Regions from separate parts of the Janibacter sp. RAF52 genome, predicted to be linked through region 1. Evidence: riboswitches for the same ligand, from Rfam matches in the RefSeq annotation. Region 1 holds a riboswitch; the other holds the start of a gene.
What was found. A riboswitch is a leader RNA that binds a small molecule or an ion and turns the genes downstream of it on or off. The one in region 1 is predicted to bind cyclic di-AMP.
Positions count from the first base shown of each region.

Region 2: another riboswitch for cyclic di-AMP. It lies ahead of AB4Y78_RS12115 (C40 family peptidase); the one in region 1 lies ahead of AB4Y78_RS08915 (C40 family peptidase).

Region 1 is NZ_JBFRDY010000005.1:174,848-181,578, forward strand. It holds gene AB4Y78_RS08895 (hypothetical protein) at 1-765, shown strand, start outside; gene AB4Y78_RS08900 (GNAT family N-acetyltransferase) at 769-1,728, opposite strand; gene AB4Y78_RS08905 (DUF4919 domain-containing protein) at 1,725-2,234, opposite strand; gene AB4Y78_RS08910 (GTP pyrophosphokinase) at 2,352-3,032, shown strand; cyclic di-AMP (ydaO/yuaA leader) riboswitch at 3,130-3,298, shown strand; gene AB4Y78_RS08915 (C40 family peptidase) at 3,305-4,066, shown strand; cyclic di-AMP (ydaO/yuaA leader) riboswitch at 4,382-4,539, shown strand; gene AB4Y78_RS08920 (C40 family peptidase) at 4,538-5,359, shown strand; gene AB4Y78_RS08925 (AMP-dependent synthetase/ligase) at 5,464-6,731, shown strand, end outside.
Region 2 is NZ_JBFRDY010000009.1:30,097-36,827, reverse strand. It holds gene AB4Y78_RS12135 (Na+/H+ antiporter subunit D) at 1-115, shown strand, start outside; gene AB4Y78_RS12130 (Na+/H+ antiporter subunit E) at 112-675, shown strand; gene AB4Y78_RS12125 (monovalent cation/H+ antiporter complex subunit F) at 672-938, shown strand; gene mnhG (monovalent cation/H(+) antiporter subunit G) at 935-1,312, shown strand; gene AB4Y78_RS12115 (C40 family peptidase) at 1,380-2,252, opposite strand; cyclic di-AMP (ydaO/yuaA leader) riboswitch at 2,255-2,434, opposite strand; gene AB4Y78_RS12110 (metal-dependent transcriptional regulator) at 2,548-3,258, opposite strand; gene AB4Y78_RS12105 (MFS transporter) at 3,302-4,498, opposite strand; gene AB4Y78_RS12100 (hypothetical protein) at 4,541-5,266, shown strand; gene AB4Y78_RS12095 (SDR family NAD(P)-dependent oxidoreductase) at 5,263-6,003, shown strand; gene AB4Y78_RS12090 (hydroxyacid-oxoacid transhydrogenase) at 6,005-6,731, shown strand, end outside.

The DNA.
Region 1 (6,731 bases):
ATGGCGACCGAGCTGCAGCAGCAGGCCGACGACCAGGAGCGCGGGAGCGCGGCGCGGGCCAGCGCGGGCGCGAGCACCGGGCGCGCGCTCGGCACGGGCGCGCCCGACTCCCTCGCCGGGCCGCGGGCGCAGATCGGTCTGGGCGTGCCGGACCTGCCGCTCGCAAACGAGATCACCGCACCGGCAGCACCCCCGCCGCCCTCCGACGACCCGCTCGAGGGGCAGCTCGGCGAGATCCCGCCCGAGGTCGCCGCGCAGTGGGAGACCTACACGGACGACGAGCGCCGGGCGATCCTCGAGCAGATGGTCCTCGAGCAGGCGGAGGAGTACGGGATCGACCCACCCCCGCTCGTGAAGTTCGGTGATGCGGACGGCGATGCCGGCGCCTACTACGACCCCAACCTGTGGAACCGCGGTCGCGGCCGGGTCGTCATCGACGACTCCGACCTGGCCAACCCCGACGTGCTCAACACCGCGTCCCACGAGACCCGCCACGCCATGCAGCAGCAGGCCGTGGAGGACAGGACGACGAGCTGGTGGGAGGACTGGCGCGGCGTCGAGCCGACCTACGACAACGGGGTCACGCCGGAAGAGGTGGACGCCTGGCACGACAACCAGGGCGACTACACCGAGTGGGATGAGGACCCGCAGGGCTATGTCGACCAGCCGCTCGAGGCCGATGCCTTCGAGGAGGAGCGTCGCCGTGCCGAGGAGCTCACCCCCGAGGAGCTCGACCGGCTGCTCGAGGCCTCGGAGTCCGGCTGACCCTCAGGTCTCCCGGTCGACGAGCCAGCGCAGCAGCGGCGCGACGTCGTCCGGCAGCGGCTCGTCGACGGCCGTCCAGCGGACCTCGTCGATCTCGGCCGCCGGGTGCACGACCGGCCCGCTGACGTGCGACAGGTGAGGGTGCCGGAAGACGCTCGCGATGAGCGGTCGGCCCGCCTCGTTGGCGGCCGCGGTGCGGTGGACGGCGACGAGCTCGAGCCGCTCCGCGTCGAGCACGAGGCCGAGCTCCTCCTCGACCTCGCGCAGCGCGCACTGCGCGGCGGTCTCGCCCGGCTCGGGCTTGCCGCCGGGGTGCATGAAGGCGGCGGTGCCACGCTTGCGCACCGTGAGCACCCGCCCTCCGGCATCGCGCAGGTCGACGGCGCTGACGACGATCGCGTCACCGACCTCACGGGGTCGGTCGCTCGCGAGCGCCGCGTAGGCGAGGGTGTCGGTCCACTCGCCCTTGCTGAAGAGGTCCTGCCGGTGGGTCGCCTCGTGACGCATGCCGAGGCGCTCGCACAGCGCGGCCGAGGCGAGGTTACGGGCATCGAGCTCGGCGACGACGCGGTGCACGCCGTGGTGGTCGAAGGCGTGGTCGAGCACCGCCGCGGCGGCCTCCGTCGCGAAACCCCGCCCGGCGACGTCGGGGTGGAAGGACCACCCGACCTCGCACGTGGCGCCGGTCGCGTCCCTGGCCCACACGGCGACGTCACCGACGACCCGCCCCTCGTGCTCGACGACGAGGGCCAGCGCCCGCCGCGGCCCGTCGAGCCCGGTCCGCTCGACGCGCTCGGCGATGCGCTCCCGGGCGATGGCCGGGGTCCACGGGGGCTCGAGCAGGTGACGCGCCACCTGCGGGTCGCCGTAGTACGCGAGGCTGGCGTCGAGATCGGCGTGGGTGTATGGCCGCAGCAGCAGCCGCTCCGTGGTGATCGGCAGCAGCGAGGTCGAACCCGTCATGCCGGGTCGAGGACGAACCACACGTCCGGCCCGTCGACGACCTCGTGCACGTCGACGACCCGACCGTCGACGGTGCGCGTGGCCTGGCGACGGGGGGTGACCCCCTTCGCTCGCATGACGTCGTACTCGTCGGCGACGCGCAGGACCGACCACGGGCGCTCCTGCGTGCCGTCGCCCGTGGCGAGGACGCTCGCGACGGACAGCGTGTGCAGGGTGGCTTCGCGACGGGCGGCGTCGTCCTCACCCAGCGCTTCGTGCGCTGCGGCGAGCAGGCGGTGGGCCAGGGGGTTGAGGGCGGCACCGGGCATCTTGGCGTGGACCGCGTCGAGCGCCTCGCGGTGGCGCCCCGCCTCGAGCAGCGGGATGACCCCCCGCAGGTCGACGTCGGGGTCGAAGCTGCCCGAGGACCGCACCGCGTGGCGCAGCGCGGCCAGGTTGGCGGGAGTCTGCTCGGTCAGGTACCGCGTCACGAGCTCGCGCAGCGTCTGGGCGTGGGCCTCGGTCATCGTCCCTCCTCGGGTGGTCTGCCCCGACCGTATCCGCCGCGCGGGAGTGCAGGCCACGCTCGGCTGGCTCCCAGACACGATGCCTAGGGTGGTCACGCACCCCACCCCGGAGACGCCATGACCGAGCCCACCGCCGCGCCCCCGCCCACGGAGCCCGCCGCCGCGCTGCCCGAGGAGGCGATCCGGAGGTTCGCGCAGATCCGGGACGAGTTCACCCGGATGATGCTCGGCTACCGCTTCGGGATGGAGCAGGTCGCGACCCGGCTGGAGATCCTGCGCGAGGAGTTCACCGAGCTGCACCTCGACAACCCGATCGAGCACATCTCGACGCGGGTGAAGTCCCCCGAGTCGATCCTCGAGAAGGCGGCGCGTCAGGGCGTCGAGCTCGACATCCCGCAGCTGCGCGAGCACATCACCGACATCGCGGGCGTACGGGTCATCTGCTCCTTCGTCGCCGACGTCTACCGGCTCATGGCCGCGCTCACCGACCAGCCGGACATCACGCTGCGGGTCGTCAAGGACTACATCGCCAACCCCAAGCCCAACGGCTACCGATCGCTGCACGTCATCCTCGAGATCCCCGTCTTCCTCTCCTCGGGTCCGGTGCAGGTGCCGGTCGAGGTGCAGTTCCGCACGGTCGCCATGGATTTTTGGGCGAGCACGGAGCACAAGATCTTCTACAAGTACGAAGGGGACGTCCCGGCCGATCTGCGGCAGCGGATCACCGACGCGGCCGGCACGGCGGCCCGGATGGACGAGGAGATGGCGCAGCTGCACCGGGCGGTGCACGGGGACTGAGCAGGTCCCGGGCATCCCGTCCACAGGCCCTGTTACCAATTCGTGTCCACATGCCCTACTCTTCTCCCGACCCCACACACGGGGGTTGCCACCGGGTCGCCGAATCCTGCCAGCCCGAATGGCCCCTGACACGTCACGGCAGGAGCGGGGGACCCACCGATCCACGGCACTCGTGCCTTGGGGTGCAGTCCTCTCGGTCTTCGGACCGGAAGGGCGGGGTGCTTCTCCACCTCAACCCGACAGCTAACTCCGTAGGCGCAGGAGAGTTCGCCATGTCGATGTTCTACACCGGGCGCCACCGCGCCCCCAGCACGTCCTCCCAGACCGGCAAGCGTGCGGGCGCGACCATGGTCGCCGTCGCGGCCGTCAGCCTCGGTACCGCCACCGCCGGTGCGCAGAGCGCGACCGCCGCCCCCGCGACGCAGTCGACCCAGTCGGCCACTGCCAAGGCCTCCTTCTCCGGTCTGGTCAAGCAGGGCTCGCGCGGCACCGTCGTCAAGCAGATCCAACGCAAGGTCGGCGTGACCGCCGACGGCGTCTTCGGCCCGAAGACCAAGGCGGCCGTCAAGCGCTGGCAGAAGCGCAAGGGCCTGGCCGCCGACGGCATCGTCGGTCCGCGCACGGGCACCAAGATGGGCCTGAAGTCGTCGAGCAGCCGCTCGACCTCGACCCGCTCCTCGCGCACCTCGACCCGCTCGGTCTCCAGCAGCTCGGTCCTCTCGACCGCCTCCAGCCTCGTCGGCACCCCGTATCGCTCCGGCGGCACGACGCCCTCCGGCTTCGACTGCTCGGGCTTCACCAAGTACGTCTACGCCCGCCACGGCAAGACCCTGCCGCGCACGGCCGAGCAGCAGCGTCGCGCCACGAACCGCGTCTCCTCGCCCCGGGCCGGCGACCTCGTCTTCTTCGGCGCCCCGGCGTGGCACGTGGGCATCTACGCCGGCAACGGCAAGATGTACGACGCCGGCAACTCGCGCGTCGACACGACCAAGCGCGCCATCTGGACCAGCGCCGTCACCTACGGCCGCGTCTGATCCGACCGGCCCAGCCGTCCGCCACGAAGGGCGGTCCCGACCACGGTCGGGACCGCCCTTCGTCATGCCACCCCACCGCATTTCCCTAGGGAAATGACCACCCCACCCCCCTGACGGCCACCCCAGCCCGCATTTCCCTAGGGAAATGCGCACCCCCGCCCGTATCTGCCTAGGGAAATGCGGGGTGGGAGCGGCGGGGTAGGAGAGGGCGGGCAACCGGGGCGCGTTACCAATCCGTGACCATGTGATCTATGGTCGACCGCGGCCCGGACGCATGTCGGGCACCGTCGGGGCACGCCGAGTCCCACCACCCCGACGGATCCCCTGCAGAACCGGTGGGAGCGGAGGACCCAACCTCTGGCCGCGAGGCCTCGGGGTGAAGTCCACCGGCTCGGCCCCTGCCGAGCCATCGGACGGGGTGGTCTCCACCCCAACCCGACAGCTAACTCCGCAGGCGCCAGGAGACACAGCATGAGCACCTTCCACACCCCGCGTCACGGCGCACCCCGAGCCCGCGCCGCCGCCTCCCGCGTCGGCGCCTTAGTCCTCGCGGCCACCGCCCTCGGCCTCGGCGCCTCGACCGCCTTCGCCGGCAGCGCCTCCGCCAACGGCGGGCCGCAGGCCCCGACGACGCAGTCCTCGACCGCCGGCGGCGGGCAGAGCAGCGACTCGACGAGCAGCTCCAGCAGCTTCACCGACATCGTCCGCGTCGGCGACACCGGCGGTGTCGTCGAGCAGATCCAGGACGAGGTCGGCGTGAGCGCCGACGGCCTCTTCGGCTCCGAGACCGAGCAGGCCGTCACGCAGTGGCAGGCCGAGCACGGCGTGGCCGCCGACGGCGTCGTGGGCCCGGAGACCGGCTCCGAGATGGGCCTGACCGAGAGCGGCTCCACCAGCGGCCAGGCGACCGCGGCGGCCTCGACCGACGGCGGCACCGCGGAGATCTCGACCGCGAGCACCTCCGACTCCTCGATCGTCAGCACCGCCCGCAGCCTCATCGGCTCGCCCTACGTCATGGGCGGCACGAGCCCGTCCGGCTTCGACTGCTCCGGCTTCGTCCAGTACGTCTACGACACGGCGGGCAAGGAGCTGCCGCGGACGACCGACCAGCAGCAGGCGGTGGCCACCCCGGTCTCCGACCCGCAGCCCGGCGACATCGTCTTCTTCGGCAACCCTGCGTACCACAACGGGATCTACGCCGGCGACGGCAAGATCATCGACGCGGGCAACTCGAGCACGGGCGTCACCGAGCGCGAGATCTGGACCGACGACGTGTCCTACGGCCGCTTCTGAGCGACCCGATGACGCAGGCCCCCGACCCCACCGGTCGGGGGCCGGCGTCCTGTCGTGAGACACTGACCTTCTACACATGTAGTCGCACCATGAGGAGACCGGCCGTGACCCGCACCCACGCCACCGGGGGCCCGCTCGAGCTCACCCAGGCGGACCTGCTCCCCCTTCGCCCCTGGCGTCGGGCGCACGAGGAGCCCGCCCATCCGTCCTTCGCCCGCTGGGTCGACGACGCTTGGGAGACCATCACGGCACGGCACCACCTCGCCGCCCTGACGTCCGCCGCCCGCGGGCTCGTCGCGAGCGGCGTGGAGGCCGGCGACCGGGTCGCGCTCATGGCCGACACCCGCTACGAGTGGCTGCTGCTCGACGAGGCTGTCTGGGCCGTCGGCGCGGGCACCGTCCCCGTCTACCCCTCCTCCTCGGCCGGGCAGCTCGAGTGGATCCTGCGCGACTCCGGCGCCCGCCTGCTGCTCGTCGGCACGGCCGACCAGGCCGAGACCGCCCGCGGCCTCGGGCTCGACGTCGAGGTGCTCGTCATCGACGAGGACGCCCTCGAGGTCCTCGGCGAGCGCGGTCGGCAGGTGCCCGAAGCGCGCGTCATCGAGCGTCGCGACGCGGTCACCCTCGACGACCTCGCCGGCATCGTCTACACCTCCGGCACCACCGGCCGGCCGAAGGGCGTGGTCCTCACCCACCGTCACCTCGCGGCCGAGGTCGCCGGGTGCCTCGACCATCCCATCGGCTCGGTGGGCCGACCGGGGCGGCGGATCCTCATCTTCCTGCCGATGGCCCACGTCCTCGCCCGATCGGTCGCCTACATCGCCGCCCAGTCCGGCGCGACGGTCGGCTTCTGGGCGGACTTCGGCAGCATCGTCGACAAGCTCGGCTCCTTCCGCCCGCACATGGTCGTCGGCGTGCCGCGCGTCTTCGAAAAGGTCCACGACGGCGTCCGCAGCAAGGCCTCGGGGCAGCGACTGTCCGCCGTCGTCTTCACGAAGGGGGAGCAGGTCGCCCTCGCGTGCAGCCGCGCCGTCGGCGAGGGCGAGGGTCGGCCGAGCCTGCCGCTGCGCCTCGCGCACGCGGTCTTCGACCGACTGCTCTACACCAAGGTCCGCGCCGCGCTCGGCGGCGAGATGGAGTACGTCATCAGCGGTGGCGGGGCGCTCGGCGAGCGCCTCGGGCACTTCTTCCGCGGGGTCGGCGTGCCCGTCCACGAGGGCTACGGCCTCACCGAGACGTGCGCGGCCATCACGGTCAACGGCCCAGGCGTCCAGCGCGTCGGCACGGTCGGGCGGCCGCTGCCCGGCAACGAGGTGCAGGTGACGGACGACGGGGCGATCAGCGTCCGTGGCGCCGTCGTCACCGACGGCTA
Region 2 (6,731 bases), on a different contig from region 1:
CCTCGGCCTCTCGCTCTTCGCCGGGCCCCTCTTCGCCTACACCGACGCCGCGGCCCAGCAGATGATCACCCGTGACGGCTACGTCAAGGCCGTCCTACCGCAGGAGGGGCCGTGAAGGACGCCGACACGAGCACGGCCGCTGCCACCCGGCGCGGCGGCTGGCAGCCCCGCGCGATCATCGCCCTCGCCATCGTCTGGGTCCTCCTGTGGGACCGGGTCACCCTCGGCAACGTCGTCAACGGGCTGATCATCGGCGCCGTCGTCACCCAGATCTTCCCGCTGCCGTCGGTCCAGTACTTCGGCCGGATCCACCCGTGGCCGCTCGTCCAGCTCATCGCGCGCTTCCTCGTCGACCTCGTGCAGGCCGCCGTCCAGGTCGCCGCCGCCACCCTCAGCCCGCGCCCCGCGCAAGGCGGGTCGATCGTCGCCGTCCAGCTGCGCACCCGGTCGGAGTTCTACATGACGATCGTCTCGGCCCTCGTCTCCCTCGTGCCGGGCTCGATCGTCGTCGAGGCCCGACGCCGCGCGGGCATCCTCTACGTCCACGGCTTCCACGTCACGACCCCCCAGGAGCTCGAAGAGCTGCGCCGGGACGTCCTCGCCGTCGAGACCCGCGTCGTGCGGGCCATCGGCACCCGCGAGGAGATCACCCTCTGCTCCGAGGAGGAGGCATGAGCATCATCCTGGCCATCGCCCTCGGCATGCTCATCTGCGCCGCCGCGCTCGTGCTGGTGCGCGTCGCGCTCGGCCCGACCAACCTCGACCGGGCGCTCAGCCTCGACGTCCTCATCGTCATCGTCACGGGCATCATCGCCACGCAGATCCTGCGCACGGACGACCCCGGGCCGCTGCCGATCATGGTGGTCTTCAGCCTCACCGGCTTCGTCGGCTCGGTGTCCGTCGCCCGCTTCATGGCCCGCAAGCAGGACGACGCATGAGCTGGCAGGAGATCTGTGACCTCGCCGGGGGCATCAGCCTGCTCCTCGGCTCGACGATCGCCCTCGTCGGCGCGATCGGTCTGGCCCGGCTGCCCGACATCTTCGGCCGCATGCACGCGGCGACCAAGCCGCAGACCCTCGGCCTGCTGCTCATCCTCGTGGGCCTGGCTCTCAACGTGCGCACCTGGGCCTCGGTCGCCACGCTCTTCATCGTCGTCGGCGCCCAGGCCCTCACCGCCCCGGTGACAGCCCACATGCTCGGCCGCGCCAGCTACCGCACCGGCGCCTCCGAGGACGACCTGCTCCACCACGACGAGCTCGGCGAGGACTACCGCCGCATGACGGAGCAGCAGGCCACCGGCGACGAGGCCTGACCGCACGACGAAGGGGGCGGAGGGAGATGATCTCCCTCCGCCCCCTTCGTCATGGGGTGGGCCTGACTCAGACGCGGCCGTACCCGGAGACGCCGTCGAAGATCGGACGGATCGAGATCGACTTGCCAGTGCGCGGTGCGTCGATCATCATGCCGTCGCCGACATAGATGCCGACGTGCCACGAGGGCGAGCCGAAGAAGACGAGGTCACCCGGCTGCGGGTTGGACACGGGGGTCGCGGCGGCCTGCTGGGCCGTCGTGACGCGCGGCAGCGACTTGCCCGCCTTGGCGAAGACGTACTGGGTGAAGCCCGAGCAGTCGAAACCGGAGGGGGTGGACCCGCCATAGACGTAGGGGACGCCGATGTACTGCTTGGCGATGGAGATGACGTCGGAGCTCGCGGAGGAGGCCGCGGCGGGGGCGGGCTCGCTCTTGGCCGGGGCCGGGGCCGGGGCCTGACGCTCCTGCGAGCGGCTCGGCGAGGTGGACTCGGTGCGCTCGCTGGCCTGCTCCTCGCGGGCGGCCTGCTCCTGCTCCTGCTCGCGCTGACGCTCGGCGGCGGCCTCCTGGCGGGCCTGCTCGCGCTCGGCGCGGGCCCGCAGCTGGGCCGGGGTCGGGCCGGTCGGCTTGGCGACGGGCTCGACCTCGATCTTGCCGAAGGCGGCGTCGGTCGCCTTCGACGACGTCGTCGTGGCGGGCGCGGTGACCGCGGCGGCGGGAGCGGCCGGGGCGGAGGCGGTCTGGACCGGGGCGGCGTCGACCTCGGCGGCCGAGTCGGCGGCCTGGGCGGGGATGGCGATCGCGGCGATCAGACCACCGGAGGCGGCGATGACGGCCGAGCCCTTGGCGAGGGGCGTGCCCGCCTGGCTGACGATCTGGCCGAGCTCGGACACGGGGTTGTAGCGACCGGCGGCGCGGTGGCGCCCGACGTTGTGAGACAAGGTGATGACCTCTATCCCGCCTACGGGGTCAGCTGTCGGGTTCGAGCCAGAGGTCTGGCCCGGCCCTGCGACACCGGACCGACCTAGCGGTCCGCTGCGTCCCAGGACTTCACCCCGAGGAGCATCCTCGATGCCCCGCAAAACGTGGGTCCCCCGCTCCTGTCATGCGGTGTCGTGCAGATCCGTCGGGTGCGGTGACAGGACTCAGCGTCCGCGTGACGGGTCCGCCCAGGGGGAGCGGACCATCAGACCGTACCCGCAGATCACGGCAATGTCACGCCGAGGTCACGAGAGGTCACGGAGCGACCAGCTCGACGAAGACGTGCTCGGCGACGTCCTTGGGCAGCGACACCGCGTCGCCCGGCTGGGCACCGACCCGCGCGACGATGACGCGGTCGCCCTCGGGGGTGACATCGACGACCTCACCGGGGCGCAGCCGCGCCTCGGTGAGCAGCTCCAGCGCCTCGTGGTCGACCTGGGCCGGCTCGCCGATGCGGCGCACGCGGTACTGCCCCGTGGGCTTGCCCTGCGCGACCTGGACGAGGCTCTGCAGACCCTCGAGGTAGTCGATGCTCGCCTCCTCGTCCGAGAGCAGCTCGTCGAGGCCGGGGATCGGGGTCCCGTAGGGCGACTCTCGGTGCTCGGGCAGCATCGCGAGGATCTTGCGCTCGACGCGCTCGCTCATCACGTGCTCCCACCGGCAGGCCTCGTCGTGCACGTGCTCCCACTCGAGACCGATGACGTCGGCGAGCAACCGCTCGGCGAGGCGGTGCTTGCGCATCACCCGCGTGGCGAGCAGCCGCCCCTCGTCGGAGAGGACGAGCCGCCGGTCCTCGCCGAGGCTGACGAGGCCATCACGCTCCATGCGCGCCACGGTCTGCGAGACGGTCGGGCCGGAGTGGCCGAGCCGCTCGGCGATGCGGGCGCGCATCGGCGGGATGTTTTCCTCCTCGAGCTCGAAGATCGTGCGGAGGTACATCTCGGTGGTGTCGATGAGGTCCTTCACGAGCCCCATCATGCCCTGCCCGGCGGCGCCGCGGGCCGCCGCGTCAGGCCGCGGAGCGCTCCCGGTCGGCGCGTGGGATCCACAGGCTCGTCCAGGCCAGCCCCGCGAGGCCGAGGGCCCCGAGCGCCACGGCGGCGGCGGGCAGCGAGACGAGGGTGGTGACGGCGCTCAGGCCGAGCGAGCCGCCGGCGTGCCCCACCTCGCCGGTGAGCCGCCAGGCGCCGAGGAACTGGGCCCGGTCGCGGCTCGGCGCGGCGTCCGCGCCGAGGGTCATGACGATGCCCGACCCCAGCCCGTTGCCCAGGGCCATGGCGAGCGCGACGGCGAGCAGCTCCCCCTTCGTGTCGGCGAGGGGCAGGGCGACGAAGGAGAGCGAGACGACGCCCAGCAGCGCCCCGACGACCCACATCCGACCGAGCCGGTCCATGACCCAGCCACCGGGGTAGACGAGGACGAGCTCCGCGAGACCGGCGACGGCGAAGATCTGCGAGGAGTCGACGCCGTCGAGGCCGATGTGCAGCGCCCACAGCGGCAGGATCGCCAGCCGGGCGGAGCGCAGCGCCGAGATCACCGTGACGCCCAGGCCCTGGGTGAGCAGCAGGCGCGCGTGCCGCCGGATGACCCGGAAGACCCCGGTGTGCGGCTCCTGCGCGCGGGCCCGCTCGTGCTCACCGGTGAGGTCGGGTGCGGTGAGGACGGTCAGCACGGAGCCGGCGGCGAGGAGCACGGCCAGCCCGTAGGCCCCCTGCAGGCCGAAGGGGGCGATGGCCAGCGACCCGACGACCGGCCCGAGGAGCAGCCCGGCCCGCATCGACCCACCGAGCAGGGACATGCCACGGGCGAGGAGCTGCCGCGGCAGGACGTCGATCATGAAGCCCTGCCGGGCGAGGAAGAAGGCGGAGGAGGCGAGCCCGCTGACGAGCAGCGCGACGCCCATGAGCCACAGCGAGGGCGCCCACCCCGCGACGGCGAGCGCCGCGACGTCGAGCAGGCCAGCGCGGACGAGGGTCGCGCGCTCGCCGATGCGGGCGACGAGGGCCCCGGCGGGCAGGACCCCGACGAGCTGCCCGACCCCGGTGAGGGCGACGACGAAGGCGGCGGTGCCGAGGCTCGCGCCGAGCTCGTCGGCCCGCAGCGCAGCGACCGGGATGACGGCGCCGGTCGCGGCGGCGGAGAGGAAGGTCGGCCCGAAGGCGGGTACGGCGATGCGCCTCCAACCGAAGGTCTCGCGCGTACTCATCCCCCTCATCCTCTCCTGCCGGCTCGTCGCTAGGTTGGGGTGGTGCACACCACAGCCGAGACGACGACCGTGTCCCCCCTGCGCGCTGGCCCACCGGGCACCGGCAACGGCGGCTGGGTGTGCGGGCTGCTCACCGAGCGCCTCGACGACCTCGTCCCCGCGGAGGGGGACCTGACGTCGGCGACGGTCCGCCTGAGCGCGCCGACGCCGCTCGGGCGTCCGCTGCGGTGGGAGGTCGACGGCACGGTCGCCGACGGCGCCGAGCTCGCGGTGCACCTGCTCGACGGCGACACACTGCTCGGCACGGCCCGCCGCACGACCGCCCCCGACCTGACGGTCCCCGCACCGGTCGACCTCGAGGCGGCCCGGACCGCGGCGGCCGGCGTCGACGCGAGCGACCACCCCTTCCCCGGCTGCTACGTCTGCGGGCCCGAGGCCGAAGGGGGCCTGCGCGTCTTCGTCGGGCCGGTCGCCGGCCGCGACGACGTCCTCGCCGCGCCCGTGACCCTGACCGAGGAGGGCCTGCCGCCGGTGCTCGCAGCGCTGGACTGCCCGGGCGCCTTCGCCGTGGGCTTCGGCGAGGAGGCCCTGCTGCTCGGCACCCTCACCGCCACCGTCCACGCCGACGTGCCCGTGGGCCGCGAGCTCGTCGTCGTCGCGTGGGAGATCGGGCGCGAGGGCCGCAAGCGCCACAGCGGCACCGCCCTGCTCGACGGCGAGCGGGTGCTCGCGAGCGCCGCCGCCACCTGGATCGTGGTGGCCCGATGAGCCGCCCGCTCGCCCTCGTCACCGGCGCCAGCTCCGGCATCGGGGCCGCCACCGCGCGTGCACTCGCCGCGGCCGGCCACGAGGTGGTCTGCGCGGCCCGCCGCACCGACCGCATCACCGACCTCGCCACCGAGATCGACGGGCGCGCCGTCACCTGCGACGTCACGGACGCGGCCTCCGTCGCGGCGTTGGCCGCCGAGATCGGCGACCGCCTCGACGTGCTCGTCAACAATGCGGGCGGCGCCTTCGGCCTCGACCCGGTGGCCACCGCCGACATCGAGGACTGGCGAGCCATGTACGAGGTCAACGTCATCGGCACCCTGCGCGTGGTGCAGGCGCTGCTCCCTTCGCTCGTCGCTGCGGAGGGGGTCATCGTCAACGTCGGCTCGACGGCCGGCCGGGTCTCCTACGAGGGCGGCGCCGGCTACACCGCGGCCAAGCACGCGCTCGCGACGATGACGGAGACGATGCGCCTGGAGCTCGTCGACCAGCCGGTGCGCGTCACCGAGATCGCGCCGGGGATGGTGCACACCGAGGGCTTCTCGCTCACCCGCTTCAAGGGTGACCGCGAGCGCGCGGAGCAGGTATACGCCGGCGTCGCAGAGCCCCTCGTCGCCGAGGACGTCGCCGACGCGATCACGTGGATGGCCACCCGCCCCCCGCACGTCAACGTCGACCTGCTCGTCATCAAGCCCCGCGCGCAGGCCGCCCAGCACAAGGTCCACCGGGAGAGCTGACATGACCGACCTGCCCACGCCCACCACGCCCGAGGCCGTCTTCACCTATGCCGCACCGCGGCTGAAGTTCGGCCCCGGCGCCGTCCGCGAGATCGGCCACGACGTCGCCGGGCTCGGCGGCCGCCACGTCCTCGTCGTCACCGACGCGCGGCTTGCCGCCACCGGCCACCCCGAGCGGGTCGCCGAGGCCCTCCGCTCGGCCGGCCTGCGCGCCGAGGTCCACGACTCGGCCGCCGTCGAGCCGAGCGACGCCTCCCTCGCGGCCGCCGTCGAGAGGGCGAAGGGGGCGGCCCCCTTCGATGCCGTCGTCGCCGTGGGTGGCGGGTCGAGCATCGACACGGCCAAGGCGGTCTCGCTGCTGCTCACCAACCCCGGCGAGCTCATGGACTACGTCAACGCTCCGGTCGGCGGCGGGCGGGCGCCCGAGCAGCCGGTGCTGCCCCTTGTCGCCGTGCCGACGACGACGGGCACCGGTGCGGAGTCGACGACGGTCTGCGTCCTCGACGTGCTCGCGGCCAAGGTCAAGACCGGCATCAGCCACGAGCGGCTGCGCCCCGTGCTCGCCGTCGTCGACCCCGAGCTGACCGCCACCCAGCCGCCCGGGGTCACCGCCTCGGCCGGGATGGACATCCTCTGCCACGCCCTCGAGTCGTGGACCGCGCGGCCGTACACGAGCTACGAGCACAAGACGCCTGAGCAGCGGGTGCCCTACTGCGGCTCCAACCCGA